Regions from separate parts of the Peribacillus sp. N1 genome, predicted to be linked through region 4. Evidence: riboswitches for the same ligand, from Rfam matches in the RefSeq annotation. Region 4 holds a riboswitch; each other region holds the start of a gene.

Region 1 (7,667 bases), on a different contig from region 4:
AGGCTCATTGCATGCTGTTATCGGTATATTATCTGCAGTCATTCACAGGGAAAGAACGGGATTCGGCCAAGCCATCGACATCAGCATGACCGATTGCAGCTTTGCCTTGAATGCCATATCCGCACCTTTGAATTTACAAGGGGGCCTCGAGCTTGAACCAGAAAAACTGATGTTGAACGGAGGGTCATTTTATGACTTTTACGAAACGAAAGATGGACGTCATTTTTCGGTAGGAAGCCTTGAGCCCCCTTTTCGAAAAGCATTATGTGAAGCGATCGGTGCACCCGAATTATATGAACTGAGCATGAATAGCGATGAAGAAAGCGGAATCAGGTTTAAAACGGCCATCCGACTTGCTTTCCTTGAAAGAGATTTTCAAGAATGGCAGGGAATATTCGCTGATTTCGAGGCCTGCGCAGAACCAGTGCTGACCTTCACCGAAGCGGCCGAACACCCCCAATTGAAGGAGAGGGGAATGATCGTCGAGGTACCTGACGGAAAAGGAAATGTCCAGAAGCAAATCGCCTGTCCAATCAAAACATCGGTTTTCACCCCTGAATATAAACATGCTGGCTTGAGGCCAGGACAAAACAACGCAGAAATTCTTCGCACCCCCAATCGTTAAATAAAGATGTAAAGGCTATCACTTTTCCGAGTTTTTTGGAAGGTGATAGCCTGTTTTTTTTGAATGCCGGAAAAGGCATGAGGAAGGTCGAATTAATCGGTGGAAGGCCGAATAAAGCAGGAGATAGGTCGGATTAATTGATGAAAGGTCGAATAAAGCAGGAGATAGGTCGAATTAATCGGTGGAAGGCCGGATTAAGCAGAAGAGGACAAATTATCCTCCTATCAGTTGTGGAAAGCAACATATTAACACTGTGAAAATTTACTAGTTATAACTAGTGTGGGCAGGGTATCAGAGTAGCATCCTGATAATGCTCTGGTAAGGAGGGTTGATTAAACATGTTTGGTCTCTCTGATATCATTAAATTTCTATTTTCCTTTTTTTTGATCATGCCGATCGTTACGCTGATACATTTGAGCGGGCATATTTTCTTTGTTACGATCTTTGGGGGATCAGAAAAGAAAATCTTGATCGGTTGTGGTAATAAACTTTTTGCCTTTCGGAACATAGAGGTGAGGAAATATTATTTTTGGAATGGGACTTGCGAGTTCAAGGGATTGAAACATGATAATCGATTGACGAATACGCTTATATATTTAGGCGGATCTATTTTTAATTTGGTCAGCATGCTGATCATATATAGCTTAGTGTATCAGAATATCCTGGACAGCTCGGTAATCTGGTATCAATTTATCTATTTTTCTTTCTATATTATGTTTTTCTCCTTGTTTCCGATGTATTTCGCGGACGGATCGCCTAGTGACGGGAAGGCTGCGGAATTGGCCTTGAGGAACAAGCTGGAAGATAGGGTGACGGATGATATATTTGTGAAAAAAATGGATGATGATGATAGCTGCAAGTAAAAAGGGGACGTGCTGGTGGCCGTTCTTTTTTTTGTGACCTTTCCTTAGTACGTAATTACTGAAAAAAGGCATCTGTATACATCCTAAAAGGTTGTATCAGATGCCTGATGATTTAATGGTTAAAATGGATATTCACGATATTGCGTTTGAAGGGAAATCCATTTCGTAACAGTGAATTCTTCGACAATCCATGGGCTTCCGAATCTGCCTAAACCACTCATTTTGTTCCCGCCGAATGGTATGTTCGTTCCATCATTAACGGTTTGATCATTGATGTGTGTCATTCCGCTGTCGATTTGCAACCCCAAGCGTTCGCCCTTATCCAGATCAGAAGTGAAGATAGCCGAGCTTAAACCATAAATGGTGTCATTGGCGATATCAATGGCTTCTTCATCTGTTTCTGTTTGAATGATGGACACGACAGGGGAAAACATTTCTGTTTGTGCAATTTTATCCGAGTTCTGTACATCCCGGAAAATAGTTGGTGTCAGTACATTGCCAATGCGTTCTCCCTCAAGTGCTACATTGACCCCAGCAGCTTTAGTTTCCTCGATGATTTGTTGTACCTTTTCTAATTGACGCTCGTTCACAAGTGGTCCAATGATTGTTTTAGGATCTAATTGGTCACCAAATGGAAGAGCTTTTGCACGTTCAACGAATTTTGCAGTAAATTCTTCGTAAAGGTCTTTATGCACGATTATGCGGTTAATGCACATACAAATCTGTCCTTGGTGAATGTACTTCCCAAAAATTGCAGCATCAACGGCACGGTCCACATCTGCATCAGATAATACAATGAAAGGATTATTACCGCCGAGCTCCAGCGCAACTCGTTTTAGGTTTTTCCCTGCAATGGCCCCGATGTGCTGTCCTACAGGAGTAGAACCTGTGAAGCTGATTAATTTGGGGATCGGGTTTGTCAGCATGCCATCACCGATTTCTTCCAGGTCAGTTAGGATCATATTAAAGACGCCTTTTGGAAGACCGGCATATTCAAATGCTGCAGCAATGATGATTCCTCCAGCAAATCCAACTTGAACGTCCGGTTTGTGAACGACTGCATTTCCTAATGCAATGGCTGGTGCGATGGTTCTCATTGACAAGTTCATCGGAAAGTTAAACGGAGATATTGAAGAAATAACTCCTAGTGGCAGTCGATGTATATGATTGACTTTATGATCTATAGCTGACGGAACCTCATGCATTTGATATATTTCATCCACCATGTTAGTAGATTCTTCGACTATTTCCATAGTAAGCTGAAATTCAACATTTGCTTTAATAAGCGATCCACCCGTTTCACGGGAAATCATTTCAACGATTTCATTCCGGTTTTCCTGTAGGAATTCACCAACTTTAAGCAGGACCTGACGACGTTTTTCAGCTGATGTTTTTGCCCAACCTTTTTGAGCATTTTTTGCTATTTCAAATGATTCTTCGAGCTGTTTTGATGTAGCCAAGCTCACATTTGAAATCACGGCATTATTGTATGGGTTTAAAATATTATATCTGCGTTGACTTGAGCCTTCCATCCATTCCCCATTGATGAAGCTTTTGTTTAGATCCTTGAATTTCTCCATTTTGAACACCCCTTTATATTGTAAACAAATATATTTTACTGCTGTTTGTATCATATTTAAAATATCTATATAATTAAGTTTATATACGCTTTACATATATATTAGAGGTGCCAAAATGGATATTAGACAATTACGATATTTTCTTATTCTTGCAGAAGAAGGCCAGGTTTCCCGTGCAGCAAAAAAATTGAATATGTCACAGCCGCCATTAAGCCAGCAGCTCCGCCTTATGGAAGAAGAATTAGGGACTACTTTACTTGAGCGAAAAAGGAATGGTAAAAGTATGGAATTGACCGAAGCTGGGAGGGTACTTTACGAGAAGGCTAAGAATATGCTGCAATATTTCGAGGACTCCTTGCTCGAAGTGAAGGAAACGGGTGAGGGAATTAAAGGTACCCTTTCAGTAGGTTCCGTACTTGCCTATATGTCTTATTTACCTGATAAAATTAATGATTTTAAGAAAAAATATCCTTCCGTTTCCTTTAAAATATTCGCAGGAGATCCATATGAAATAAGTAATTATTTGGAGAATCAGGATATTGAACTTGCTATTGTTCATTTACCTGTCGAGATGAAGGGTCTTTCCATTTTGAACATAGGACAAGTGCCGAATGTTTTTGTTGTACCTGAGGATTGGGACAGTTTCACTTCAAAGAGTAGGGTTCATTTAAAGGATATTGAAAATATCCCATTGCTTTTAGTGCATAGGGAAAAAGGACAAGGGATTTACGAAGAAATTATCGAGGAATTTAAAAAGCGGGAAATACAGCCAAATATTTTATGCGAATGCCATGATGTAAATGTTCTGCTCTCTCTGGTTTCAGCTGGAGTTGGGGCGAGTATTGTTCCGAAATCAGCTGTTTCACCTCATATTATAAAAGGAGTGAAAGTGTTGGATATTATCGATTCTTCAATTCAATCGAATATAGCTTTGGTTTTTAGACAAGATCGTTATCTTTCCAAAACGGCAAAACATTTTATTGAGCTGTTTTGAAGAAAAGCTAGGCCTGCCTAATGCCTAGCTTTTACGTTACATTTAAAGATGAATCATTCCCACACTTCTTTTGCTACATCAACGACGAATTTCAGCTTTTCCCATTGCTGTTCTTCGGTTAGCTTGTTGCCGTGATGGGTGGAGGCGAAGCCGCATTGAGGGCTTAAGCATAATTGTTCGAGAGCAACGAAGTGCGAGGCTTCTTTAATGCGTGCCTTAACAGCTTCCTTGTCTTCGATTTCCCCATTTTTTGAAGTGACGACCCCCAGTACAACCTGTGCACCGCCATTTGGAATGTATTCCAATGGTTTGAAATCCCCTGAGCGTTGATCATCATATTCCAAGAAGAATCCATCCACTTTTTCTTTTGCCAATAAAGTTGGAGCGATACGGGCATAGCTTCCTTCAAACGCCCAAGTCGACTGATAGTTTCCGCGACATAGGTGGGTAGTGACGACAAGGTCTTCTGGTTTGCCTTCCAATGCTCCATTAATGACACGAAGTGCAAGATCAATTAACTGTTCCCTCGTATATTTTCCATCTTTGAACTGGAAATCTGGAGCTGAAAGTCTGGCAATATATACATCATCCAATTGAAGATAACGCACACCTGCTTCATAAAAGGCTTTCAAAGCATGCTGATACGCCTTGATGATATCATTTGCATAATCTTCAATATCAGGGTAGATGTCTTCATTATGAATACCTGCAGCAAATAACTGATTCGGACTGGGAATCGTTTGCTTAGCAACGGCACGACCGTTCACGATTTTGTTCAATTCAATGAAATCACTAATGAAGGGATGTTCAGGATTGAATGAAACCTTCCCGGTATTGCGAACGTTATATCTCTCTGTTTCCACACCATCGAATGTGAGACCTTTTTCAGTCACATATCCCTCGATGCCATTTAAATGTTCGAGGAAGTCAAAGTGCCACCATGTTCGTCTGAACTCGCCGTCCGTAACAGCCTCTAATCCAACTTCAATTTGTTTATCGACAATCCGTTTGATTTCTTCGGTTTCAATTTCACGAAGGCGCTCTGCTGAAAGGGTACCCTCCCTAAATTGCTTTCTGGCAATATGTAAACGTTCCGGTCTTAATAAACTTCCGACGTGATCGGCCCTGAATGGTGCTTTCGTTAATGTGATTGACATGTTGCATTCCTTCTTTCCTTTTAAAAATAAAAAACCTCTTCTTAAAAAATAAGAAGAGGTTTTGGCAACAAAGCTATATACTCTTCTTATCTTCAAGTTTTTACACTTCTGGAATTAGCACAGTACATGAATAGTCTGTTGCTGAGGCATCAAAGGGCCAGTCCCTCCACCTCTCTGGATAAGAGTTGTCTATTAAATTAACTATGACTATACAGGTAGTTTTTATAAAGGTCAAGCGCTGGAGGTTGAATATTTAGAATATACCGTTTATTACTCGGTTCCTGGCATGATCATTTTCTGTATTCGGCTTTTTATACCACTTTTTAGATCAGGTTTAGACGTGGTTTTTTAAAATAACGATTAGTAGGGAAGACTGAAAAAAACAAATAAAATAATTAAACCTACTTGATTAATGAGTATTTATGTTTTATTGTTAAATTGCATAAAGAAAAGAGAATAAAATTGGATTATCCAATTGGTCAACCAAAGGATACTGAATTGTTGTTCATTACAACATTTCTGTGTCCTTTTTTGTTCGGAAAAAATTGTGATAATACAGGCATAAGCAGTGCCTAGGAGAAGATTCATTGGAGAGTGGAAACATGAAAACAACAAATATGAAATCATGCTGTACTGTATTAAAAAGACGGAATTTTCTTTCAATTGAAACTGACCTTGATTCGATCCCGACAAACAAAAACGATTTCTATAATATGTCTTTGATACAAGCAGGTGAATTTTTACTAGGATCAAGTGATGAAGATAGTTCAAGAGAAGATGGTGAATATCCACCACGAACAGTAAAGATTGAGTCCTTTTACATGGACCGATACGCCGTAACAAATGAACAATTCTATTGTTTTATAAAGGATACCGGTTATGTAACAGATGCGGAGAAATATGGATGGTCTTTTGTTTTTAACTTGTTTGTCAACAAACGAATGGAACGGGATATGGTGGGGGCAGCCGAAAAAACACCTTGGTGGATAGCTGTTCGAAATGCTTGCTGGAAGCATCCGGAAGGGACGGATTCCTCAATCGTGAATCGCTTTCACCATCCGGTCGTCCATGTGTCATGGAATGATGCCAAAGCGTTTTGTAGATGGGCTGGAAAAAGACTTCCGACAGAAGCGGAATGGGAATATGCTGCTGCCAGTGGAGTGGTAAATCGTAAATATCCTTGGGGGGATGAGTTGCACCAAGGGGGAAAGCATCACTGTAATATTTGGCAAGGCAATTTTCCAAACGAAAATTTGGGAGAAGACGGATTTTTAGGAACGGCTCCTGTTGATACATTTGAACCGAATGATTTTGGCCTTTATAACATGTCGGGGAATGTGTGGGAATGGTGCGAGGATACATTTTCAATTCAACATGGAAGTGAAGTCCTCGATCCCGATCCTTTTGCAAAACTGATAAAAGGCGGATCCTATCTATGCCATCGATCATATTGTAATCGTTATAGGATTTCAGCCCGTACTTATAATATGATTGACAGCTCTACAGGGCATATGGGTTTTAGATGTGTTGCCAACTTAAAAAAATAAGTGCCATAGGGGATATGAACATGAAAAATTTGAGGTCTTTATTGGTTGTTATTTCGATGTTAAACATTTTATTTATCGCTGGATGTTCCTCATCTCCTTCAGAAGATGCTGGTGCACCTAACAGTGACGTTATAAGGATGGCTATTGATACTGCAGCAGGTGGTTCACTTCAATTCAGGGCGGCAGAGATACAGGGATACTTCTCAAATTACGGCGTAGAAGCAAAGCTTACCAATTTTGCCATGGGAATTGACACGGTTAATGCTGTATTAACAGAACAAGCTGATACTGGAATAGCTGCAGATTACGCCTTGTTAAACTCGTTAGGTAAAGGGGATATGGTGATTTTAGGAACACTTACAAGAGGGAAAGAGGATTCCTCCAAGGAAACCCAGCTACTTGTTAAAGGGGATATTGAATCGGCAAGTGATTTAAAAGGGAAAAAGTTAGGAGTTTCAAAAGGAACTGTCTATGAATATGTGTGGGCTAAATACTTAGAAGCTAATAAAATCAATGAAAAAGATATCACATATGTTCCATACAGTACGCCTGACGAAGCGATTATTGGAATGAAAAAAGGCGATATTGATGCTGTTTGGGTTAGTGGTGCACTTACAGATACATTTAAGGAAATTGATGAAGTAAATCAACTTGATAATTTGGTTGGTGCAGGAGTGACGATTGATAGCTACCTTCTTGCAAAAAGATCATTTGTTGAAAAAAATCCAAAATCTCTTGAACATGCATTGAAAGCCTTATCTGAAGGAGTTGACTATGTGGATGGCCATAAAGGGGAAACTGCAAAACTGGCATTCGAACAGCTGAAAATACCAGAAGAAGATGCACTTAAGGATCTAGAAAGAACAAATTATGTTTTAGGATTTACAAAGGAAGATGCCGT
Region 2 (7,667 bases), on a different contig from region 4:
CCTTCGTTAGACTCAACGCTTGAGAAGTAATTCTCTACATATGTGACAGAGCTATTATCTTCCGCTACGATCAAGACATGGTTGAAAAGTGTAGTATCAGGATTATCCAACAGGAATACCGATTGAATCGGCTCTTTGATTTCTACATTTTTCGGAACATAAAGGAATGCCCCCCCATTAACTAATGCAGCATGAAGTGCCGTTAAACGATGTTCATCTATTTTAACGCCATCTTTCATGAAATATTTTTGCACAAGCTCAGCATGGTCACGAGCAGCTGTTAAAATATCTGTAAAGATGACGCCTTGCTCTTTCACGTTTGCTGACAGATTGATATGTGCCGGCGTATTATTGCGTTGAATGTATAAGTTTTCATTTTCTTCAATGATGGATTTTATTTCTTCCGGAAGCTCCTCTAAAGAGGCAAAAGCTTCACTTTCAACCGTATGGTTCTGGAAAGAAGTAAAATTCCATTTATCGATCTTCGTTTTATCCGGCTTGGGCATCGGGAGCTTTTCTAATTCAGAAAACGCTTGAATCCGAAGCTCGGATAGCCAAGCTGGATCATTATTTTTAGTTGAATAGGAGCTTATATCCTCTTGTTCAAACGGTAATTTCGTTTCTGTAGTCATTGCAAATCCTCCTACTTACGCTTCTTCGCCAACAGTTTCGTCTTCAATGCCCAATTCTTGTTTGATCCAATCATAACCTTCCGCTTCCAAGCGGGCAGCAAGTTCAGGACCACCTGATTTTACGACGCGTCCTTGCATCATTACATGTACAAAATCAGGAGTGATGTAATTTAATAGACGTTGGTAGTGAGTGATGATCAAGCATCCAAAGTCTTCTCCGCGCATTTCGTTGATTCCTTTTGAAACGACTTTAAGTGCATCGATATCTAGACCTGAATCAATCTCATCCAAGATTGCAATTTTAGGTTGGATCATCATTAATTGAAGAATCTCGTTGCGTTTTTTCTCTCCGCCGGAGAAACCTTCATTCAAATAGCGTTGCGCCATATCTTCATCCATTTCAAGGAATTCCATTTTTTGATCCATTTGACGGATGAATTTCATCAATGAAATTTCATCGCCTTCTTCACGGCGTGCGTTAATGGAAGAACGTAAGAAGTCAGCATTTGTAACACCGCTGATTTCACTTGGATATTGCATAGCCAGGAATAGACCGACACGAGCGCGCTCGTCGACTTCCATTTCCAATACATCTTCACCATCGAATGTGATGCTTCCGCTCGTTACTTCATATTTAGGGTGACCCATGATTGCTGATGATAAAGTGGATTTACCAGTTCCATTTGGTCCCATGATCGCATGGATTTCTCCACCTTTAACTTCAAGGTTTACCCCTTTTAAAATCTCTTTACCTTCAATTGATACGTGAAGATCTTTAACCGTTAATGTAGAAGCTGACATAATAATACCTCCGTGAACTAATTCCAATTTTATTACCAGAAAGTAAAGATTACTTTCTATCACTATAATTTCCGTAAAAGCATTCTCACTTTATTCTCATTCCAATTTTATAACAAATCCAATTTGGAATCAACTAAATAGATAGGGTTTCCACTTCTTCCATGTTAAAAACCTGTCCCAATTCTTACTATACTAACAGATATAGCCTATTTACTGCATAATCATACTTATTTTAGTTTTTGTTAAAATTATCTTATTATTCGGCAAATCTTCGTCCTTATTAATATATGTTCGAAGAATTCGATTGCAAGGTATGAACGTTCCGCTTTAAAAAGAAAAAAATCGGACTGTCAGGTATTATGTAAGTTTATCCAATAAGGAAACCCTTATTTTATGGACCACTTTCCATTTTACCTCTACAGACCGATCTTTTAAAGAATTCTTTTATATGCTTAGCCGTGAATTTTGCGTTGTAGGTCCTGGACCATTTTGTTGCACTTTACATGTTCCCTATCCCGTTCTTTCTCAACCTCGATACGGAGGTCTAAGTTTCTACTGTACTCACTGTAGCCAATCCCATGTGAAGACTGCATCGCCTTTTCCATTTCGCTTGTTACATTTAAATCCAGAGTATTGATAGTGAACCATCCTTTCAAATTTGTGTATCATTTTATTACCTGCATTATCTCTATACCCTTTCCTTTCCTGATTAAACATGAAATGAATTAAATTAAGCCGCAGACTAAAACAAACTGGATCATCAATGAGTTTGTACAGTTTTTTAGGTTTTTAGGTTTCAAAATTTGAACGTTACTTTCCACTTCAGGCACTAGCTTTCCGCGGGCGGTCCGGAAGCCTCCTCGGTGCTTTTGCGCCTGCGGGGTCTCCCTTGACTCGCTTTTCCCGCAGGAGTCTCGTACCTTCCGTTCCAATCCACTAAGTCTAAACAATCAGATAGAATCACTTTCACCTAATGTTTTCAAAATGAAGTGCCTCACTTCTCTAAGTCCGAAAAAATTACGAGCGACGCATTATGTAAAAGCTGAACGGACAAACCAGCTCGCTTATTCATTTATGCGTCAGAAGACCGTAACGGATTTGTGATGGGACGATAGTAACACCCGGAAATACTCGTATTAAGAGCCTCTGATTGAACAAGTGATTAAGAAAGCTGGAAAACCTGAAGCTTTTGACGCAGATTCCGCAACCATGGCTATGTGTAATATGAGCGTTTTGGTTGTTATCTCTGTCCATCGGCACTCAACAACAAATAAAGAGGGCTATTATCGGTTCAAATCCAAAATAAAAACAAAAAGGTTTCGGAATGAGACCATTCCGAAACCTTTTTGTTTTTAAACTGCGACCTGAGTTAAATCAGGTCGCCATTCTTGAATTATTTATCCGCCGGTACAACTGCACCTTTGTATTCTTTAAGAATGAAATCTTGAATTTCTTTAGAATGCAATACTTCTACAAGCGCTTTTATTGCTTCTTTATTTTCGTCACCTTTGTTTACGGCAATGACATTCACATATGGAGATTCCGAATCTTCAATCGCAATCGAATCTTCAAGCGGATTCAAACCGGCGTCAATTGCATAGTTGGAGTTGATCAAGACTGCATCGCCTTCGCCACTCTCATAAATTTTAGGAAGCAGGGCCGCTTCATAATCAGCATCGAATTTAAGGTTTTTCTTATTTTCAACGATGTCTTTAGTTGTAGCCGTCGTTTTATCGACGCCTTCTTTCAAAGTGATCAGGCCATTCTTTTCCAAAAGGGATAAAGCGCGCCCATGATCAGCAACAGAGCTGCTCATAATAATTGTTGCGCCTTCCGGAAGTTTATCAATGCTTTTATATTTTTGTGAATATAGAGCAATCGGCTCGATATGGATTCCGCCAGCATTAACGAAGTCATATCCATTTTCTTTAATTTGCCCCTCTAAATATGGAATATGTTGAAAGTAGTTAGCATCCAATTCCTTATCATTCAACGCCTTATTCGGTAAAACATAGTCCTGGAAAGTTTCGATTTCCAATTCGATTCCTTTTTCTTTAAGAAGCGGCTTAGCTTCCTCAAGGATTTCAGCATGAGGAACATTGGATGCCCCTACAACTATTTTCTTCGATTCTTTCTCCGTATCACTGCCGCTTTTATCCTTTTCACTTCCACAAGCAGCCAAAGCGATAGACAACACTAAAATTAATGCAAATCCTAAAAACTTTTTCATCCTATTCATCTCCCTTTATCTTTTGTCCAATTTAGATGTAATCACATCTCCAATAATTTGAATTATGAAGACGATAATTAGAATAACGATGGTCGCCACTAGTGTAACGTCATTTTGATTTCTTTGATAGCCGTCCAAATAGGCTAGATTACCAAGCCCGCCTGCGCCGATGACCCCGGCCATTGCGGTATATCCAACCAATGCAATCGATGTTACCGTAATCCCGGAAATAAGGGCAGGCATTGACTCTGGAAGAAGGACCTTCCAAATGATCGTGCTCGTTTTTGCTCCCATCGATTTAGCAGCTTCAATTACACCTTTATCGATTTCACGAAGGCCGATTTCTACCATACGCGCATAAAATGGTGCCGCACCGATAATAAGTGCCGGCAGTGCAGCGTTCTCTCCGATCATGGAACCGACTAGCGCTTTAGTGAAAGGAATGAGCAGCACGATCAAAATAAGAAATGGAATGGAACGGAAAATATTGACGACAGCACTCATGATCCCGTTGACTGCCCGGTTTTCCCACATATTACCCTTCCCTGTCAGGAACAGGATCAATCCTAATATTATGCCTATAAAAAAGGTTGCCACTACAGAGACGCTTGTCATGTAAAGCGTTTCCCTCGTAGCTTCAATAATGTCTTCCCAATCAACATTCGGCAATAATTCTTCAAGCATGAGTAATCACCTCCACGCCTACCTGCTGTGCTTTAATGAATTCGATTGCGCGGAGCATTTCATCCTCAGTGCCATCAAGATGGATAAACAATGTTCCATATGAACCGCTTCTTGTTTGGGATATCTTACCTTGAACGATATTGACATCCAACTCGAAGTTACGTACAAGCTTGGTGATCAACGGGCTTTCGGCATGATCGCCTACAAAGGTCAATTGAATCACTTTGCCTGCAGGATAGCGTTCGAGCAAATGGTCCATCGTTTCTTTCGTTTCTTCCGGTTCCGTTACCTGTTGCACGAAACGCTTCGTCATTTGTTCTTTAGGGTTCTTGAAAACATCCAGGACAGGTCCCTGTTCAACAACTTGCCCACTTTCCATCACGGCGACGCGATGGCAGATTTTGCGGATCACATGCATTTCATGTGTTATCAAGACGATCGTCAACCCCAAACGCTGATTGATGTCAACAAGCAATTCGAGTATGGAGTCGGTAGTCTGCGGATCCAAGGCAGAAGTCGCTTCATCACACAGCAGCACTTTAGGGTCATTTGCCAGAGCCCTGGCTATTCCCACCCTTTGCTTTTGCCCTCCGCTTAATTGTGATGGATAGGCCTTTTCCCTGCCTTCCAATCCTACTAACTTGATCAATTCGTTCACACGCTTGGTTCGCTCAGGTTTAGAAACTCCTGCAATTTCCAATGGGAAAGATATATTCTCCTGAACGGTCCTCGACCATAATAAATTGAAATGTTGGAAAATCATGCTGATTTCTTGACGGGCCTTGCGGAGCTGAGCCCCTTTAATTTTTGAAATTTCCTTCTCAGCAACTACAACAGATCCCTCTGTTGGTGTTTCCAATCCATTGAGCATTCTGATCAAAGTACTTTTCCCCGCTCCACTGTAACCGATGATACCGAAAATCTCGCCTTTATTTATTTCAACATTCACATTATTTACAGCCTTGATTGTCTCACTGTTTCCTTTTCCTATTCGGAACAGCTTACTGACTTTCGTCAATGTAATCATTAACCCTCACCTCTTTTATCCAATAAAACCTATGAACTTAGTTGATTTCTCTACATTATTAGTCTGTTTCTCATATCATGTAAAAGTTTACCCAATTAAAACAGAAAAAACCTTTCTGCATGAGCAGAAAGGCAGGTGAAGAAACAGGCCTTCCTCTCATCTTCCAAAGTGATTAAACTTTGTGTGAATTGGCACCTTTCCAAGGAAATCTCCTTGTCGGTTGCCGGGTTTCATCGGGCACATCCCTCCACCTCTCTTGATAAGAGCTAATATATAGAATATTTGTACATCATTAAGTTCTTTAGTATGGAGAAATTTTATCATAGATAAAAAAGGAGCGCAATGTATAATATTTCTAGTACAAGCATACAGAAACTTTACTTAAACCGTTTTGGATGTCAAGGAGACTATATTCGTCGCTTTTTCAATTGCCTGCTCCAAATCTTCTATTAAATCCTCTACATTTTCAATCCCAATCGATAAACGGACTTGGTCGGCACTCACACCCGCTTTCGCAAGACCTGCCTCATTCAATTGTTGATGGGTCGTACTGGCTGGGTGGATGATCAAGCTCTTCGCATCCCCAACATTCGCTACATGGGACCATAATTCCACCGAATTGATAAGTTTTGCCCCAGCTTCTCGATTACCTTGTATCCCAAAAGTCACAACAGATCCAGCTCCCTTTGGCAAATATTTTTCCGCAAGGGCTTTATCGGGATGATCCTCATCACCAGGATGTGAAACCCAAGTCACCGCAGGATGGTTTTTTAAATATTTAATGACAGACTTGGTGTTTGATAGATGCTCTTTCATCCTTACATGCAGCGTTTCAAGTCCCAGCGTAAACTGGAATGCACTTTGGGCACTTAGCGCAGGTCCTAAATCACGGAGTAACTGGACTCGGGCTTTCGTTATGAATGCGGCAGGTCCAACTGCCTCGGCGTATACCAGATTGTCGTAACTTGGGTCAGGCTCTGTGAAGCCAGGGTAATTTGGCGAGTTCCAATCGAATTTCCCTCCATCCACGATGACACCGCCAAGCGTAGTTCCATTTCCCAGAAGCCATTTTGTAGCGGAATGGATGACAATATCCGCTCCAAAATCAATTGGTCTGCATAGATACGGTGTCGCAAAGGTATTATCAATGATTAAAGGTATTCCGGCATCATGGGCGATTTTCGCTACCGCTTCAATATCAAGCACCCTCAAACTTGGATTTCCGATGGTTTCAGCAAAAATGGCTTTAGTTCTTGGCGTAATCGCCCTTTTGAAATTTTCAGGGTCATCAGGAGAAACGAACTTCACTTTAATCCCGTATTTAGGAAGAGTATTTTCAAAAAGGTTATACGTACCGCCATATAATGTAGATGCTGAAACAATCTCATCCCCTGCAGCGGCAATATTCAGGATTGAAAGTGAGATGGCAGCCATTCCGCTTGCTGTTGCCAATCCGCCGATTCCGCCTTCCAATAAGGCCATTCTTTCCTCAAAAACGCTGATCGTGGGATTATGGAGTCGTGAATATATATAGCCATTCTCCTTTAGGCCAAATAAATTCGCTGCATGGTCGGTGTCCTTGAACAAGTATGCATTGCTTTGGTAGATAGGAACTGCACGTGCACCTGTTTCATCAGCTTGCAGACCGCCATGAACACTCAATGTTTCGAAACGCAATTTTTTCCCTGACATATGATTTCACCTTTTTCTATGGATTTAGTTGGAATTATATGATGTCTGGCCTTTTATAAACAAAAAAACCACTTCAATAAGAAGAGGTTTCAAGAATACACCTCATCTACCAGAGCCAACACTCTGCTGGAATTAGCACCGTATATAAAAATTTATACCGGTTGCCGGGCTTCGTCGGGCCAGTCCCTCCGCCACTCTTGATAAGAACTATTAAATTCTGCTGTTACTTAATTCAAAATATAGCATTTTAGATTAAATCAGTCAATGAATTGTTAGAATATTCTTTGTTTAATTTCATCTAACATTCATATGTCCGCAACAAAGAAACCAACCACGGTTCCGATTGGTTTCTTAGCTGATTTCCTTAAGCAATCCGTACAAATAAGGAACGGATTGAAAGGCATATATTTTTTTGTGCAGCCGTCCTTCTTTGAAAAACAATAAACATGGAACACTTTCAATTTCATATGATTCGGCAATTGCTTGGACATAATTCATATTCATTTTGCCTGCCTTCAATTCCGGGAATAGCTCCAAGGATATCGTCAGCATCTTGGAGGCAACCTGACAAGTGCCGCATAAAGGGGTATATAAATATAAG
Region 3 (7,667 bases), on a different contig from region 4:
CTTTTGGATACGATAGCTTATAACACCAGTAAGGGTGCCATCATTACAATGACCAAGGATTTAGGAGTTAAACTTGCTAGATACGGCATTCAAGTCAATGCAATTGCACCTGGATTTTTCCCGACTAAAATCACAAAGAAAATTCTTGAAAAGTCTAACTATGACATATTAGGTAAAACTCCGGCTGGCAGGTTTGGCGATGAAGATGATTTAAAGGGTGCCGCCGTTTTTTTAGCCTCACAGGCTTCTGACTATATGGTGGGTCATATTTTGATCATTGACGGTGGAATATCAGCATTAGTATAAACGGAGGAGAAAGGAAGGAAGAAATATATGGCGGAAAAATCCAATTTTTATAAAGGGCTTAAATTACTGGGCACACAAAAAGAGCAACAGCTGAATAGTAAAATTCAAAATCTGCTGAATAATCGCGAATTAATCGAAAGAGTGAGCAATAATGCGCAAATGCAGGTACCAAGAATAAATAGTCTTCAGGAAGCCTCAGAAAGAATGTCCATCATCATGAATTATCCAACAAAAAAAGATGTGGCGAGTTTAGCGAAATTAGTCATCCAACTCGAAGAAAAAATTGATGGGTTGGAAGAATTGGTCTCTATACTTGTTGAGAATAGGGGCGGGAATGTCGGGGGTAATTCTTCAATTCGCAATAAAGGCAATGCCAATTCATCCCGCAGCATCAAAAAGAAATCAAGATTGGCATCCAATGAAATGGAAGGGAGTAAAAAAAGGTTATCTGATTTTATAAATAACTCCTTATTTTTAAGCTCACAGCTGCCTGAGTTCAATTCAGTTGGTCAGGAGAATTCAAATGGCTAAGCGGAAAGTGCCCAAAAATCAATCTGAACCCAAAACTAAATGGCAACATTTATTGGATATTCCCAATCAGCCAATGCCTGAAATGGGACTGACTCCGAAAATAGCGGTGTGGAAAAAAAACAAATCAACGCTTTGGTTTTATCCCTCAGCACAAAAAAAATATGATGTACCGGTTTTTCTTATATATTCACTAATAAATACTCCTTTGATTCTTGATTTATCTCCGGGGAATAGTTTAATAGAATCTTTTGTAAATGAAGGTTTTGATGTGTATTTGCTTGATTTTGGAAGCCCGGGCTTTGAAGATGGTGACATATCGATCGAAGATTATATCGTCGATTATATTCAAAAAGGAGTGCAGCGTGCATTACGTCACTCTGGAGCATCAGAAATTTCAGTCATGGGGTTTTGCCTCGGAGGTACAATAGCCGCAATATATGCTGCCATTGCAGACGAGCCCATCAAGAATTTGATACTTTCCGTGACCCCGGTGGATTTCAGTGCCTCGGAATATTTTGATCAATGGCAGGAAGCGTTAAAAGAAGGAACAGCGGATTTTGACGAGACAATAGATATTTATCAAACGATTCCAGCCAGTGCTGTTAAATATGGAATCCGTTTAATTACATCACCTATCTATATATCACCGTATTTATCGTTATTGAATCAAGCGGATGATGAGGAATACGTTAAGAATTGGCGCCGCTTCAATGCGTGGGCAAATGGGCATGTGCCTCTATCCGGCGCAGCTGCCAAACAAATAACCAAAGACCTCTTGATAAAAAATCGCTTGGTTAATGGTGGTTTTGAGGTAAGGGGGAAAAAAGCGAAGCTATCGAAAATTAATGCTAGTGTTTTGGTCATTGCAAGTAAGTATGATCGATTGGTCCCACAGGAAATGATTTATCCGGTAATGGAGCATTTAACATGTAAGGATAAGACATATAGCCTACTGGAAAGTGGACATGCTGCTAAACAATATTCCGGTGAACTTCCATATTATTTGAAGGAATGGCTACCTGGGCGTTCTTCACCAATTCAATAGGTTAGTGGGGGGAAGTGAAATGTACATGTTTAACGCCAGTGAGGAAATCAAAATCATGCCGGTTGTAGAATATATAGGCTTTGCGGCATTTATATTTTCAAGATTTTTTGCAACATTTCCGGATTACTAAAGTGAAATAAATGAAAGGGCTGGCTTGGTATTTAGAGCCAGCCCCTATTGTCTCATTCATAATATTTCACTCGTTCTTCTAGTGGTGAGAAGTCTTTATCGCCAGGCTCTGCAGTGGGTTTTCCAAAGGGCATCTGAGCGATGAGTTTCCAATCGCGTGATATATCCCATGTCTTTCTCACTTCGTCATCGATTAAAGGATTATAATGCTGAAGGCTTGCACCAAACCCCTCAATTTCCAAGGAAGTCCATACGACAAATTGTAAAATGGCAGACGATTGGTTCGACCAAATCGGAAAGTTTTCGGCATACGTTTTGAATTGTTCTTGAAGCCTTGTTATAATGGCCTGGTCTTCAAAGAATAAAACCGTACCATAACCATTTATAAATGACTTCATTTTTTCTTCCGTTTTTTCGAAATCTTTGTCACCGACAGCTTTTCTTAATGTGTTTTTCGTGATATCCCATAATTGGTCGTGGCTTTGACCAGTTAAAACAATCACTCTTGCACTTTGGGAATTGAAAGCGGAAGGGGAATATTGAACGGCATGATCGATAACTTCTTTAATCCTTTTATTAGGGACAACATGTTCCTTGCTAAGGGAATAATAAGAGCGTCTATCTTCAATTGCGCTAAAAAAGTCTTTAGCCATACATCATACCTCCATTCATTATACCGACTTATTTTGACCTGATTTTATTATTTTATGAAAAGTGAATACGGGTGAAATTATTTGTCTGAAAATGGTTGACAAATTTATCGTTATCATTTATCTTTAAATCAAGATATTTGTATTAAAAGTATTATATGTTTAGTTAAATATCTCGATTTCGAGATATTGTTTACGGATTAATTCCTCTCCTTAAGGGGAGATTTATAAAGAAAAGATAGGAGTGGTACGGATGGAATTAAAAGGATTACATCATGTTTCGGCGATTACAGCTAAAGCGGGAAATAACTTTGATTTCTACACAAAAGTCTTAGGGATGCGATTAATCAAAAAAACGGTGAATCAAGATGATGTTCGTGTGTATCACTTATTTTATGGAGATCAAATTGGTTCTCCGGGTACGGAATTGACGTTTTTTGAAATTCCCAATGCTGCCCGCACTCATCAGGGAAACAATAGCATTTCTGAAATTTCTTTAAGGGTGAGAGATGATGAAGCTCTAGGATATTGGAAAAAACGGTTTGTGGAATTCAATGTTGAGCATGATGAAATATCGAACCGTTTTGAAAGGAAGGTGCTTTCTTTTAAAGATCCTGAAGGGCAGAGGCTACTTCTGGTTTCCGATCAGGATAATAACGGTGTTCAAGGGGGATCACCATGGGATGGAAGCCCGGTACCGCAAGAGTTTTCCATCCTTGGATTAGGACCGGTAAAACTTACTGTACCTAATATTGAACTAACAGAAAGTGTTCTCTCCGAGGTATTGGGGTTCAGGAAAACAGGCACATACCCATCTGCAATTAGGGGGCAAAATCCAATTGTCGTTTATGAGACAGGTGAGGGAGGAACAGGAGCGGAACTTCATATTGAAGAAAGGAATGACATTCCTCGGGAAAGGTTGGGGAGGGGTGGAGTACACCATGTTGCCTTTCGGGTGGATAATGAAGAAGAACTTAGAAAATGGATAGAAAAAATTAGTGAATCAAAATTCGTGAACTCTGGATATGTGGACCGCTTTTATTTTCGTTCACTTTATTTTAGGGAGCCGAATGGAATATTATTTGAACTAGCTACTGATGGACCTGGATTTGCAGTTGATGAAGCAGAGCAGCACCTAGGTGAGAACCTTGCCCTGCCGCCATTTTTAGAATCAAAAAGAAAAGATATTGAATCGAATTTAAAACCACTGAATACAAAATCAACTAATTAATCAAGGGGAAAGGAAGGAATCGGCATGCAAAAGCAAAATGCAGGAATACATCATATAACCGCAATTGTAGGCAATCCTCAAGAGAATTTGGATTTTTATGCTGGAGTGCTGGGAATGCGTATGGTGAAGAAAACCGTTAATTTTGATGATCCAGGCACCTATCATTTATATTTCGGAGATGAATCAGGTTCACCGGGCACTATCATCACTTTCTTTCCTTGGCCTGGGGCATACCGAGGGACAATTGGCTCCGGACAAGTGGGGATAACAACATATGCCATTCCGGAAGGTTCATTGGGCTTCTGGGAAACGCGCTTGGGTAAATTTAATATTGACTTTGAAAAGATCTCACGCTTCGGCGAGGATTATCTGGGATTTCAGGACCCACATGGATTGCAACTTGAACTGGTTGAGCGTAAAGAAGGTAAAAATAGCGAGTGGTCATTCGGCGGTGTACCAGCTGATAAGGCAATCAAGGGATTCGGCGGTGCTGTATTATTGACGTCTAAACCGATCAAAACGATGGAACTTTTAGAGGAAGTGATGGGTTTGCAAAAGATGGGGGAAGAGGGCGATTTCATTCGCTTCAAATCCACATCGGACATCGGAAATTTGATAGATGTTAAAAAAACGGTTTTGCCAAATGGGAAAATCGGAGTGGGAACTGTTCATCATCTTGCATGGCGTGCAAGCGATAATGAAGATCATAAAGAATGGAGGGAACATATCGCAAACCATGGCTATGGCGTGACACCCTTTAAAGACCGCCAATACTTCGATGCCATTTATTTCAGGGAAGATGGAGGCATACTCTTTGAAGTTGCCACAGATCCACCTGGCTTTGCTCATGATGAAACGAAGGAAACGATGGGTAGTAAATTAATGCTGCCGCCATGGCTTGAAGAAAAAAGGGAAATTATGGAGAAAACGTTACTGCCGGCAGTGCCGAGGGTACTAGAGGAGGATAAATGATGAAGCATATTTTTCAAAAAGGAAGTAATCCAGATGCACCGTTGCTTTTGCTTTTACATGGCACTGGGGGAACGGAAACGGATCTTTTGCCATTATCGGAGATGGTTTCACCGGGATCATCCGTACTCAGCGTACGGGGAAATGTACTTGAAAACGGAATGCCCCGTTATTTCCGCCGGCTGGCTGAAGGAGTTTTTGATGAAGAAGATTTGATTTTCCGTACGAAGGAGCTTTATGACTTCTTGGAATCAGCGTCCGGACAATATGACTTCGATCGTGACAGAGTGGTGGCATTAGGTTATTCTAATGGTGCAAACATAGCAGCAAGTTTGATGTTCCATTTCGAAGGGGCATTAAAAGGAGCGATTCTTCATCATCCAATGGTGCCTAGACGCGGGATTGCTTTGCCGTCCCTATCGGATATACCTGTATTCATTGCTGCAGGTAAAAACGATCCGATATGCCCCGCAGCAGAAACTGATGAACTTAATCGGATTTTACTGCAAGCGGGTGCTGCGGTGGACGTTCACTGGGAAAATTACGGTCATCAGTTAACACGTACAGAGGTTGATGCAGCAAGTTCATGGTTTCAAAAGAACTTTTTATAAGAATGAGAGGGATGAAGATGATTTCAGTAAATCCTGAAAGTCTTACAGAACGGGAAAATTATAAGTTTTTGACTGGAAGCATCATACCGAGACCAATAGCCCTGGTCACGACACAATCCGAAACCGGTACAATCAATATAGCGCCGTTCAGTTTTTTTAACATAGTCAGTTCCAATCCTCCGATGATTTCCATTTCTGTTCAACGGAAAGAAGGAGTTTTTAAGGACACGGCCCGAAATGCAATTCAAACAGGTGAATTCGTTGTTCATATCACTGATGAAGACAATGTTGCTGATGCAAATCGAACGGCCAAGGAACTCCCGTCTGACGAAAGTGAATTGGGTCTTACCAATTTCACTCAGGCTGTTAGTGATAAGGTGTCGGTACCAGGATTGCAAGAAGCGAAGGTACGCTTTGAATGCACATTGGAGCATGCGATACCTTTGGCAGGTTCCAAGAATAAACCTGGTTGTGATTTATTGATAGGGAAAATAGTCTGCTATCATATAGAGCAGGAGATTTACCATAATGGCCGAATTGACCAGAAGCGGCTAAAACCAGTAGCAAGATTAGCGGGTCATACTTATACAAAACTAGGAGAATTATTTGAAATTGAAAGACCTTAAGGAATATAAGAAAAATGGCGTCATCTTTTAAGGTGTCGTCATTTTTTAAAAATTATTCCCGGTTAGCATTATTTACAATTCTATAATGTAAGCGACTGTTCCAAAAACAAGTTCATATCTATGCCAAAGGTGCGTTGATCGTTTGGATTTTAAAGGAAGTCTTTACAAACCGAAACAAAACTTGACAATTTTTTCATAGATTGATAAAGTTATAAAAAAATAATTTCTTATCCAGAGAGGTGGAGGGACTGGCCCTATGAAACCTCAGCAACAGGTCTGCAATGACACTGTGCTAATTCCAGGGGGTGAAACCTTGATAGATAAGACCGTACGTGTTTATTTGTCAGTAACGCACTCTTTTTTAGAGTGCGTTTTCGTTTTTTCTGGATGCAAGATAAAGGAGAGTAAGAATGGAGAACAAAAGGAAGCATGATTTTCAAAGGAAAATGCAGGCACGGCATATAATAATGCTATCGCTTGGCGGGGTGATTGGAACAGGTTTATTCTTAAGTTCGGGTTATACGATTCAACAGGCAGGCCCGTTTGGCACCATCCTTTCGTATCTGATTGGGGCATTAGTGGTTTATCTAGTCATGCTATGTCTAGGGGAACTGGCAGTACATATGCCCGAGACAGGTGCGTTTCATAGCTACTCAGCTAAATACATAGGTCCTGGGACAGGGTATACAGTAGCCTGGTTGTATTGGCTAACTTGGACAGTTGCACTTGGTTCGGAATTCACGGCTGCAGGATTGTTGATGCAGAGATGGTTTCCATCAATCAATGTCTGGATATGGAGTGCACTATTTGCCATATTGGTTTTGGCATTAAATGCGTGGACCGTTAAATTTTTCGCTGAATCCGAATTCTGGTTTGCGTCTATAAAGGTATTTGCCATTGTGATTTTCATTATTTTGGGAGCAGCGGCAATGCTAGGTTTCATTCCAATAATTCATTCACAATCCGCTCCGTTATTCTCCAATTTTACAAGTGAAGGTTTATTTCCGAATGGTGCTTTTGCCATTATAATGACGATGCTTGCGGTGAATTTCGCATTCTCTGGAACTGAATTAATTGGAATTGCAGCTGGAGAAACTGTGAATCCAGAAAAAACGATACCAAAGGCAATCCGTATGACATTATGGAGATTGATTATCTTTTTTGTAGGAACCATCGTTGTATTATCCGCATTATTGCCTATTTCGGATGCAAGCGTATTAGAAAGCCCCTTTGTGGCAGTTCTTGAACGGATTGGTGTGCCATATGCAGCGGATATTATGAACTTTGTTATATTAACTGCCATTTTGTCTGCTGCAAACTCAGGACTGTATGCGGCATCCAGAATGCTTTGGTCACTTGCAGATAAGGAAACTATATCACCAATATTTGCAAAATTGACAAAACGGGGAGTTCCGATAAATGCAGTCCTTTTCAGTATGTTGGGCGGCTGCTTAGCCCTGTTTTCGAGTATTATTGCACCGGATACTGTTTACATAGTGCTTGTATCCATTTCTGGACTAGCCGTTGTTGTAGTTTGGATGAGTATTAGCATGTCGCAATTTCTATTTC
Region 4 (7,667 bases):
GTCAGCGCCAGCGTGTGGCTCTCGGCCGTGCAATTGTAAGGGACGCAAAAGTTTTCTTGATGGATGAGCCATTATCCAATCTCGACGCAAAGCTGCGGGTTCAAATGCGTGCCGAAATTGCAAAATTGCATAAACGGCTCGACACTACAACGATATATGTCACGCATGACCAAACAGAGGCAATGACCATGGCGACACGCCTTGTTGTAATGAAAGATGGTATCATCCAACAGGTTGGTGCTCCAAAGGACGTTTATGAGAAACCAATAAATGTTTTCGTCGGCGGCTTTATCGGATCGCCTGCCATGAACTTCTTTACCGGAACATTAAAAGAAGGCACAATTAAAATAGGCGAACAAACGCTTGAAATACCTGAATTGAAAATGAAAATGCTGCGTGATCAAGGATATGCCGGAAAAGATGTTATCCTTGGAATCCGTCCGGAGGATTTCCATAATGAAGGAGCTTACTTCACGAAGTCCCCTAACACTACATTCACGACCCAAATTGATGTAGCCGAACTCATGGGCGCGGAGATTATGCTCTACTCCACATTAGAGGGGCAGGACTTCGTTGCACGGGTCGATGCCAAGAATATTATTCAGGCAGGGGAAAAGATCGATCTTGCCCTCGACATGAATAAAGCACACTTTTTTGATAAAGGGACTGAACATCGCATTTTAGTTGAAGAAGATGAACAGATGCAGGAAAGCATGAAGTTATCTGCCAATTAAACGTAAAAAGACCCATTCATAATGGGTCTTTTTACGTTTATTCAAATTCATTCCTGGACCAATACCACTTCATCATGTCCGCATTCCGGGCATTTCATGAGATGCGGGCATTGGCCTTTTTGAAGGGATTGAGGGTATCCGTCGTTTTCTTTAAGTATGTCGATATCCATGTAAGCACTGTAATCATCCGCGTAGTCCATGAATTTCCCTTTATCCTCAAGATCACTGCCGCATTCCGGGCATTTCACATGAATTTTTCTCAGACCGTTGCAAAGCGGGCATATAGACATTGTTTTTCCTCCTGTTCCCGATACTTATGATTTCAGTATTTGTAGATTCCATTATTTTAACACATGGAAACACCCTCCCTAATACCAGAGGGAGGGCACTACTAATTATTTATTAACCATGTTTGCAGGATCGACCCATGCTTTGAATTCATCTTCCGTCAGGAACTCCAATTTCAACGCCGCTTCTTTTAACGTAGAGTTGTCCTTGAATGCCGTTTTGGCGATCTTGGCTGCTTTTTCATAACCGATATGCGGGTTCAATGCTGTCACCAACATAAGGGAACGTTCTACATTTTCTTTGATTTTATCTTCATTTGCAGTGATGCCTACCGCACAATTGTCGTTGAATGAATGAATGCCTTCCGTCAATAATTTGACCGTCTGCAGGAAGTTATAGATGATGACTGGTTTGAATACATTCAATTCAAAGTTACCTTGACTTGCTGCAAAGCCAATTGTAGCATCGTTACCAACGATTTGTGTTGCAATCATGGTAAGCGCTTCACTTTGTGTTGGATTGACTTTACCTGGCATGATGGAGCTGCCCGGTTCGTTTTCCGGAATGGCTATTTCGCCGATTCCGCTTCTTGGTCCACTTGCAAGCCATCTGACATCGTTCGCAATTTTCATTAAATCCGCCGCCAATGCTTTCAAAGCACCGTGTGCGTAGACGATTTCGTTATGGCTAGTCAATGCATGGAACTTATTATCAGATGTGACAAAAGGGTATCCTGTATCTGCTGCAATTTGTTTGGCAGAGAGTCCCGGGAATTCTTTTTTTGTATTGATTCCGGTTCCTACAGCCGTTCCGCCTAGAGCAAGGTTCAATAATTTTTGGCTGCTTTCTTCAATCATCGCTAGATCCTTATCGAGCATCGCTTTCCAACCGGAAATTTCTTGTCCTAATGTTAATGGAGTAGCATCTTGAAGATGTGTCCGGCCAATTTTCACTACATCCCAAAATTCTTTTTCTTTTGTATCGAATGTATCACGAAGGGCTTTGATGGCAGGGACCAATTTTTCAGCGACTTCCATAAAGGCTGCAATATGCATGGCGGTCGGGAAAGTATCATTTGAGCTTTGCGCCTTGTTAACATCATCATTCGGGTGAAGGGTTTCAGATTCACCATTTTCTTTTAACCACTCATTCCCTTTGTTAGCGACCACTTCGTTCACGTTCATATTACTTTGCGTGCCGCTTCCCGTTTGCCAAACTACAAGCGGGAAATGTTCATCAAGCGTACCTTCAAGGATTTCCCCGCAAATCTTGACGATGGCATTCTTTTTAACTTCGGAAAGATCACCAAGATCATAGTTCACCTTTGCCGCAGCTTGTTTAACGTATGCAAATGCACGAACTAATTCAATCGGCATTTTTTCGTTACCTATTTTGAAATTGTTACGGCTTCTCTCAGTTTGTGCTCCCCAATATTTATCAGCAGGAACTTTCACTTCACCCATCGTATCTCGTTCGATTCTGTATTCCATGTGTTCTCCTCCTATGTTTGCACTATTCATTGAAGACCTTTTGCATATGAAATGAATAATGTCGGATTATTCTTTCTCTCCATACATTGTACAAACTTTATTATTTTAAAGCAAAAATATCCCGCTGACCCTTTCCATGTTTTCTGAAAAATCCAAGTTCCATTCATGTTTATATGAAAATTCAATTATTCTTTTTAGACACATAAAGTGTAGACACCGCTAGGCTCCAATTGACCTGGTCATGAACATCAAAGCATTATCACTCCCAAAATGTCCTTGACAGTATTTTGTATATATAGTAAATTCAAAAGAAATTGAATAATCTAAACTCTTATCGAGAGAGGTAGAGGGAATGGCCCGATGACACCTCAGCAACCTTCATTTGTTTCAAACCAATGAAAAGGTGCTAATTCCACAAGTTTGTGAACTTGGAAGATAAGAAGAATGACTCGTCCCTACTTAATCAAAGTCTTCTTCTTAAAGAAGACTTTTTTTTATTTTATATAACTCAAAGGAGCAGTGAAAACCATGTACAAATCTGAAACATATCTTGCTCAATTAGGAAATCGCAGCGAAACGGCGACAGGAACAGTCAATCCGCCGGTATACTTTTCAACAGCTTTTCGTCACGAAGGAATTGGCCAATCGACGGGATTCGACTACACAAGGACTGGTAACCCTACACGCCAGCTATTGGAGCGATCCATCGCCGATCTGGAAAAAGGAGACCAAGGTTATGCCTGCAGTTCAGGAATGGCCGCCATCTCCACTATTCTTGCCCTTTTTAAATCCGGGGATGCATGGATTGTCAGCGAAGATCTTTATGGCGGTACATATCGTCTGTTAGAACAAGGTTTTAAAAAATGGGGATTGCAGTGTGACTATGTAAACACTTGTTGTTTGGAGGATATCGAAAAAGCCATCACTCCTCACACGAAAGCCATCTTCATCGAAACTCCCACTAACCCCCTTATGCAGCAAACGGACATTAGCGCCGTTGCGGCATTGGCCAAACGATATAATTTATTGTTAATCGTTGATAACACTTTTTACACGCCTCTTATTCAACAACCCATCGTGCTTGGAGCGGATATTGTGATTCATAGTGCAACCAAGTATCTCGGTGGTCATAATGATGTGCTCGCGGGACTGATCGTTGCTAGCGGCGCTGAATTATGTGATGCACTTGCCTTCCATCATAATGGTACTGGAGCTGTCTTGAGCCCATTTGATTCTTGGCTGTTGATGCGCGGAATGAAAACCCTGGCATTGCGGATGGAGCGTCATGAAAAGAATGCTAAGATACTTGTAGATTACTTATCGGAGCATGATTGTGTCACTGATGTATTGTATCCCGGCAGAGGCGGCATGATTTCTTTCCGCATCATTGATGAAGCGGCGGTCAACCCATTTTTACAATCGCTCTCATTAATTTCCTTTGCAGAAAGCCTTGGAGGGGTTGAAAGCTTCATCACCTATCCTGCCACACAAACACATGCCGATATACCGCTTGAAGTCAGAACGGCAAATGGGGTTTGTAATCGCCTGCTTCGCTTCTCCGTTGGCATCGAGGATAGCGATGATTTGATTGGCGACCTGCAGCAAGCATTCGCACATGTAAAAAGGGAGGCACTACGATGACAGGTCATGATTTTAGCTTTGAAACGAAATTACTTCATAATCAACATAAATTCGATCCGGCAACGGGCGGTGTGAGCGTCCCCATTCAGCATGCATCGACGTTCCATCAATCGGATATCGATCAATTCGGCAAATATGACTACAGCAGAAGCGGGAACCCAACTCGCGAGGCACTTGAAGATATCATTGCCGATTTAGAGGAAGGCACTCACGGCTTTGCCTTTTCATCAGGTATGGCTGCCATTTCAACAGCCTTCCTGCTATTGTCTGCCGGAGACCATATCGTCATTTCCGAAGATGTGTATGGCGGAACGTTCAGGATGGTCACAAGCGTATTGACCCGTTTCAATATTGAGCATACCTTCGTTGACATGACGGACCTTGAAAGCGTCAAAGCGGCCGTTCAGCCAAATACCAGGGCCATATACATTGAAACGCCTTCAAATCCGTTACTTAAAGTGACCGATATTCAAGCTGTATGTGATATTGCAAAAAAAGCCGGTGCCTTAAGTTTTGTTGATAATACATTCTTGACGCCCGCATTGCAAAAACCGCTGAATCTGGGCGCTGATGTTGTCCTTCATAGCGCGACGAAGTTTTTATCCGGACATAGTGATGTGGTAGCTGGGCTTGCGGTCGTGAAAGATCCGGAATTGGCGGCAAGACTCGGTTCGCTCCAAAACTCCTTTGGAGCGGTCCTTGGTGTCCAAGATGCCTGGCTTGTAATGAGAGGTTTAAAAACCTTGTCAGTTAGAATGGAACATTCACAAAAAGGGGCAGAAAAGATTGCAGCCTACTTAAAAGATCAGCCCTTGGTGAAAAAAGTGTATTATCCCGGCCTAGCCGATCATCCACAGCACGCCATCCAGAAAGGCCAGTCACTTGGAGCAGGGGCGGTCCTATCTTTTGAATTGGAAAGTGAGGAAATCTTCCGTTCCTTCGTGAACACTGTCGAGCTCCCTGTATTTGCCGTAAGCCTGGGAGCGGTCGAATCCATATTATCTTACCCGGCCAAAATGTCCCATGCTGCCATGCCTGATGATGAAAGGGAAAAGCGGGGCATCACGAACAGCTTGCTCCGCCTCTCTGTCGGACTTGAAAATCCGGACGATATAATCAAGGACTTCGATGCGGCCCTCGTCAATATTGCCAAAGGGGAAGCAATTGCTGCAAAATGAATAAAGGATGGGTGCCTCATAAATTATGGGCACCCTTTTTCCTTGCATCATTATTAACTCTTTTTCTTCCCAGTCATAAAAAAGGCCATCGATTTCCCGATGGCCTGACTCTCAATTCTTCATATTATATTTATCCAGGAAGCGATCCACCCGTCCTCCTTTTTCAGCAAACTTCTGCTTTCCTGTATAATAAGGGTGCGTATCCGAGCTGATTTCCACTTTTAATAATGGATATGTTTGTCCGTCTTCCCAAACGATCGTTTCATTGGACGTCTTCGTGGAGCCTGTCAAAAATTTATACCCACTGTTGGTATCCATGAATACCACTTGTTGATAATCGGGATGAATTTCTTGTTTCACTATTATCACCTCATCGTCAGTATAGGCATATCTTAAACGTAATGATTACTATTATCAATAATTATGCTTGAAGGTACCAAAAGTCGGTACCCTCATTATAGTTTAATCTTGATGATTCACCCTTATTCAATTGTGTTCAACCAGCCATGCCTTTATGCGGACCAGCCTGCAGTTCATACATTTGATAATACTTCCCTTTTAGTTCCATTAATTCCTCATGTGTACCTTGCTCAGCAATCCGCCCTTTATCCAGTACAAGAATCTGGTCGGCATTTTTTATCGTGGAAAGTCTATGTGCAATGATGAAGGTTGTTCTCCCTTTTTTCAGCACTTCCATCCCCTCCTGGATAATTGCCTCGGTTTCGGTATCGATGCTCGCTGTCGCTTCATCTAAAATCAATATGGCCGGATTGAATGCAAGAGCACGGGCAAAAGAGATTAGCTGCCGCTGCCCGGAAGACAGCGTTCCGCCTTTTTCGATCACGGGTTCGTCCAGCCCTAAAGGAAGATGCTTCAGCACTTTGTCCCCCCCGACATCTCTTAATGATTTTTCAACCATTTCCCTTGTAATGTCTTTATGATTCAGACTGATATTGGAGGCGATGGTGCCAGTAAATAAATAGGGATCCTGAAGGACGATTCCCATATGCTCACGAAGCGTCTGATGAGGGATATCCAATATATTCGTGCCATCGATTTTAATTTGGCCTTCACTGCTGTCATAAAAGCGGAACAATAAATTCATTATGGAACTTTTTCCTGACCCAGTATGGCCAACTAAAGCGACCGTTTCCCCTTGTTTAGCGGAGAAGGAAATGTCCTTTAACACATATTCATTATCCTTATAACCAAAAGAAACATTTTCGAATTGCACGTTTCCTTTGTATCTGGATATGTTTTCATCACTGACTGCCAATCCCTGCTCATCCAATAAACTGAATGCCCGCTCCCCTGCAACAAGCGCCTGTTCAAGATTAGCGAACTGATTGACGATTCCATGAAGCGGATGAAGCAGGCGGCTGATCAAATCAACAATTGCATACATCATCCCTAAGGAAATGGCCGAACTGGCTGTAAGGGAAATCCCGCCGAAATACCAGACGAATGCCATAAGCGCCAAAACCTTAATGACGCCAATCAAGTTTCCACCCGTCAACGAATTCAAATGGAGCATTTTATTTTGATAGGAATAATGCTCCCTGTTTAGATTTTCAAAAGATTGCTTTGTCTCCTTTTCACGTCCAAATGCCTGAATGATGCTCATTCCAGAAATAGATTCATTGATCATCCCATTAATATCGCTGACCCGTTCCCGAATGATGTGATTATATTTCGAGGCGAATTTACGGTATACCATCGTCCAGATAACGATGATCGGAATAAGTAACGTGCCGATGGTACCGACTCGTGGATCCAGAATATACAAAGCAATTAGAACGCCGAAAATATTAATCGTACTCGAGAAGAAGTTGGCGAGCACGGTTACATATAATTCCCGGATCGCTTCCGTATCATTAGTGACCCTGGCTACAACTTTACCCGCTGGCATATTATCGAAATAACGTATCGGCAGACGGGAAATATGCGTAAAAATATCATTTCGCATCTTCTGTATGATTCGGTTCGCCGCTTTCTGTAAATAAAAACTCTGCCCATATTGAAAAATGGAGGAAAGGATGACAAGACTAAAATAAAAAGCCACAAGCTTTATGATCCGAGGGATTTCCGGTTGGTAAAATCCCATCACTTCCTGACTCGTCAATTTCACTGCTTGCGTACGCTGCTCTTTCCCGTCTTTCCTTATTATCAATGATTGGTCCTCCAAGGTTCTGCGCCCATCGATAGGGACAGCCTCATTTACGAAGACAAATTGATTGCCGACCTGCAGAACATGTACTTCCCTGCCTTTCTTCTCACCTTTTGCAAAGTAATCAGCCCGTTTATACCAATTTCCATCATACTTGACAGCATCTTTT

Evidence for each region. Region 4 has a riboswitch for S-adenosylmethionine ahead of ACYP5M_RS19325 (methionine biosynthesis PLP-dependent protein). Riboswitches for the same ligand answer to the same signal wherever they lie in the genome.
Region 1: linked by a shared signal. The riboswitch ahead of ACYP5M_RS13010 (5-methyltetrahydropteroyltriglutamate--homocysteine S-methyltransferase) and the one ahead of ACYP5M_RS19325 (methionine biosynthesis PLP-dependent protein) in region 4 are both predicted to bind S-adenosylmethionine.
Region 2: linked by a shared signal. The riboswitch ahead of ACYP5M_RS13710 (methionine ABC transporter ATP-binding protein) and the one ahead of ACYP5M_RS19325 (methionine biosynthesis PLP-dependent protein) in region 4 are both predicted to bind S-adenosylmethionine.
Region 3: linked by a shared signal. The riboswitch ahead of mmuP (S-methylmethionine permease) and the one ahead of ACYP5M_RS19325 (methionine biosynthesis PLP-dependent protein) in region 4 are both predicted to bind S-adenosylmethionine.

What each region holds. Positions count from the first base shown of each region.
Region 1 is NZ_BAAHZO010000003.1:26,200-33,866, reverse strand. It holds gene ACYP5M_RS13030 (CaiB/BaiF CoA transferase family protein) at 1-625, shown strand, start outside; gene ACYP5M_RS13025 (hypothetical protein) at 964-1,488, shown strand; gene ACYP5M_RS13020 (aldehyde dehydrogenase family protein) at 1,608-3,068, opposite strand; gene ACYP5M_RS13015 (LysR family transcriptional regulator) at 3,184-4,062, shown strand; gene ACYP5M_RS13010 (5-methyltetrahydropteroyltriglutamate--homocysteine S-methyltransferase) at 4,116-5,219, opposite strand; SAM riboswitch class I at 5,303-5,404, opposite strand; gene ACYP5M_RS13005 (formylglycine-generating enzyme family protein) at 5,822-6,766, shown strand; gene ACYP5M_RS13000 (ABC transporter substrate-binding protein) at 6,787-7,667, shown strand, end outside.
Region 2 is NZ_BAAHZO010000003.1:155,785-163,451, forward strand. It holds gene sufD (Fe-S cluster assembly protein SufD) at 1-632, opposite strand, end outside; gene sufC (Fe-S cluster assembly ATPase SufC) at 648-1,433, opposite strand; gene ACYP5M_RS13700 (MetQ/NlpA family ABC transporter substrate-binding protein) at 2,827-3,663, opposite strand; gene ACYP5M_RS13705 (methionine ABC transporter permease) at 3,679-4,347, opposite strand; gene ACYP5M_RS13710 (methionine ABC transporter ATP-binding protein) at 4,340-5,374, opposite strand; SAM riboswitch class I at 5,528-5,640, opposite strand; gene ACYP5M_RS13715 (O-acetylhomoserine aminocarboxypropyltransferase/cysteine synthase family protein) at 5,756-7,066, opposite strand; SAM riboswitch class I at 7,166-7,273, opposite strand; gene ACYP5M_RS13720 (thioredoxin family protein) at 7,418-7,667, opposite strand, start outside.
Region 3 is NZ_BAAHZO010000001.1:1,098,758-1,106,424, reverse strand. It holds gene ACYP5M_RS05200 (SDR family oxidoreductase) at 1-306, shown strand, start outside; gene ACYP5M_RS05195 (hypothetical protein) at 334-837, shown strand; gene ACYP5M_RS05190 (alpha/beta fold hydrolase) at 830-1,882, shown strand; gene ACYP5M_RS05185 (nitroreductase family protein) at 2,065-2,664, opposite strand; gene ACYP5M_RS05180 (ring-cleaving dioxygenase) at 2,915-3,892, shown strand; gene ACYP5M_RS05175 (ring-cleaving dioxygenase) at 3,917-4,864, shown strand; gene ACYP5M_RS05170 (alpha/beta hydrolase) at 4,864-5,472, shown strand; gene ACYP5M_RS05165 (flavin reductase family protein) at 5,490-6,098, shown strand; SAM riboswitch class I at 6,323-6,425, shown strand; gene mmuP (S-methylmethionine permease) at 6,509-7,667, shown strand, end outside.
Region 4 is NZ_BAAHZO010000005.1:164,059-171,725, forward strand. It holds gene ACYP5M_RS19310 (ABC transporter ATP-binding protein) at 1-734, shown strand, start outside; gene ACYP5M_RS19315 (hypothetical protein) at 782-1,024, opposite strand; gene fumC (class II fumarate hydratase) at 1,130-2,512, opposite strand; SAM riboswitch class I at 2,841-2,954, shown strand; gene ACYP5M_RS19325 (methionine biosynthesis PLP-dependent protein) at 3,041-4,153, shown strand; gene metC (cystathionine beta-lyase) at 4,150-5,331, shown strand; gene ACYP5M_RS19335 (type B 50S ribosomal protein L31) at 5,443-5,691, opposite strand; gene ACYP5M_RS19340 (ABC transporter ATP-binding protein) at 5,828-7,667, opposite strand, start outside.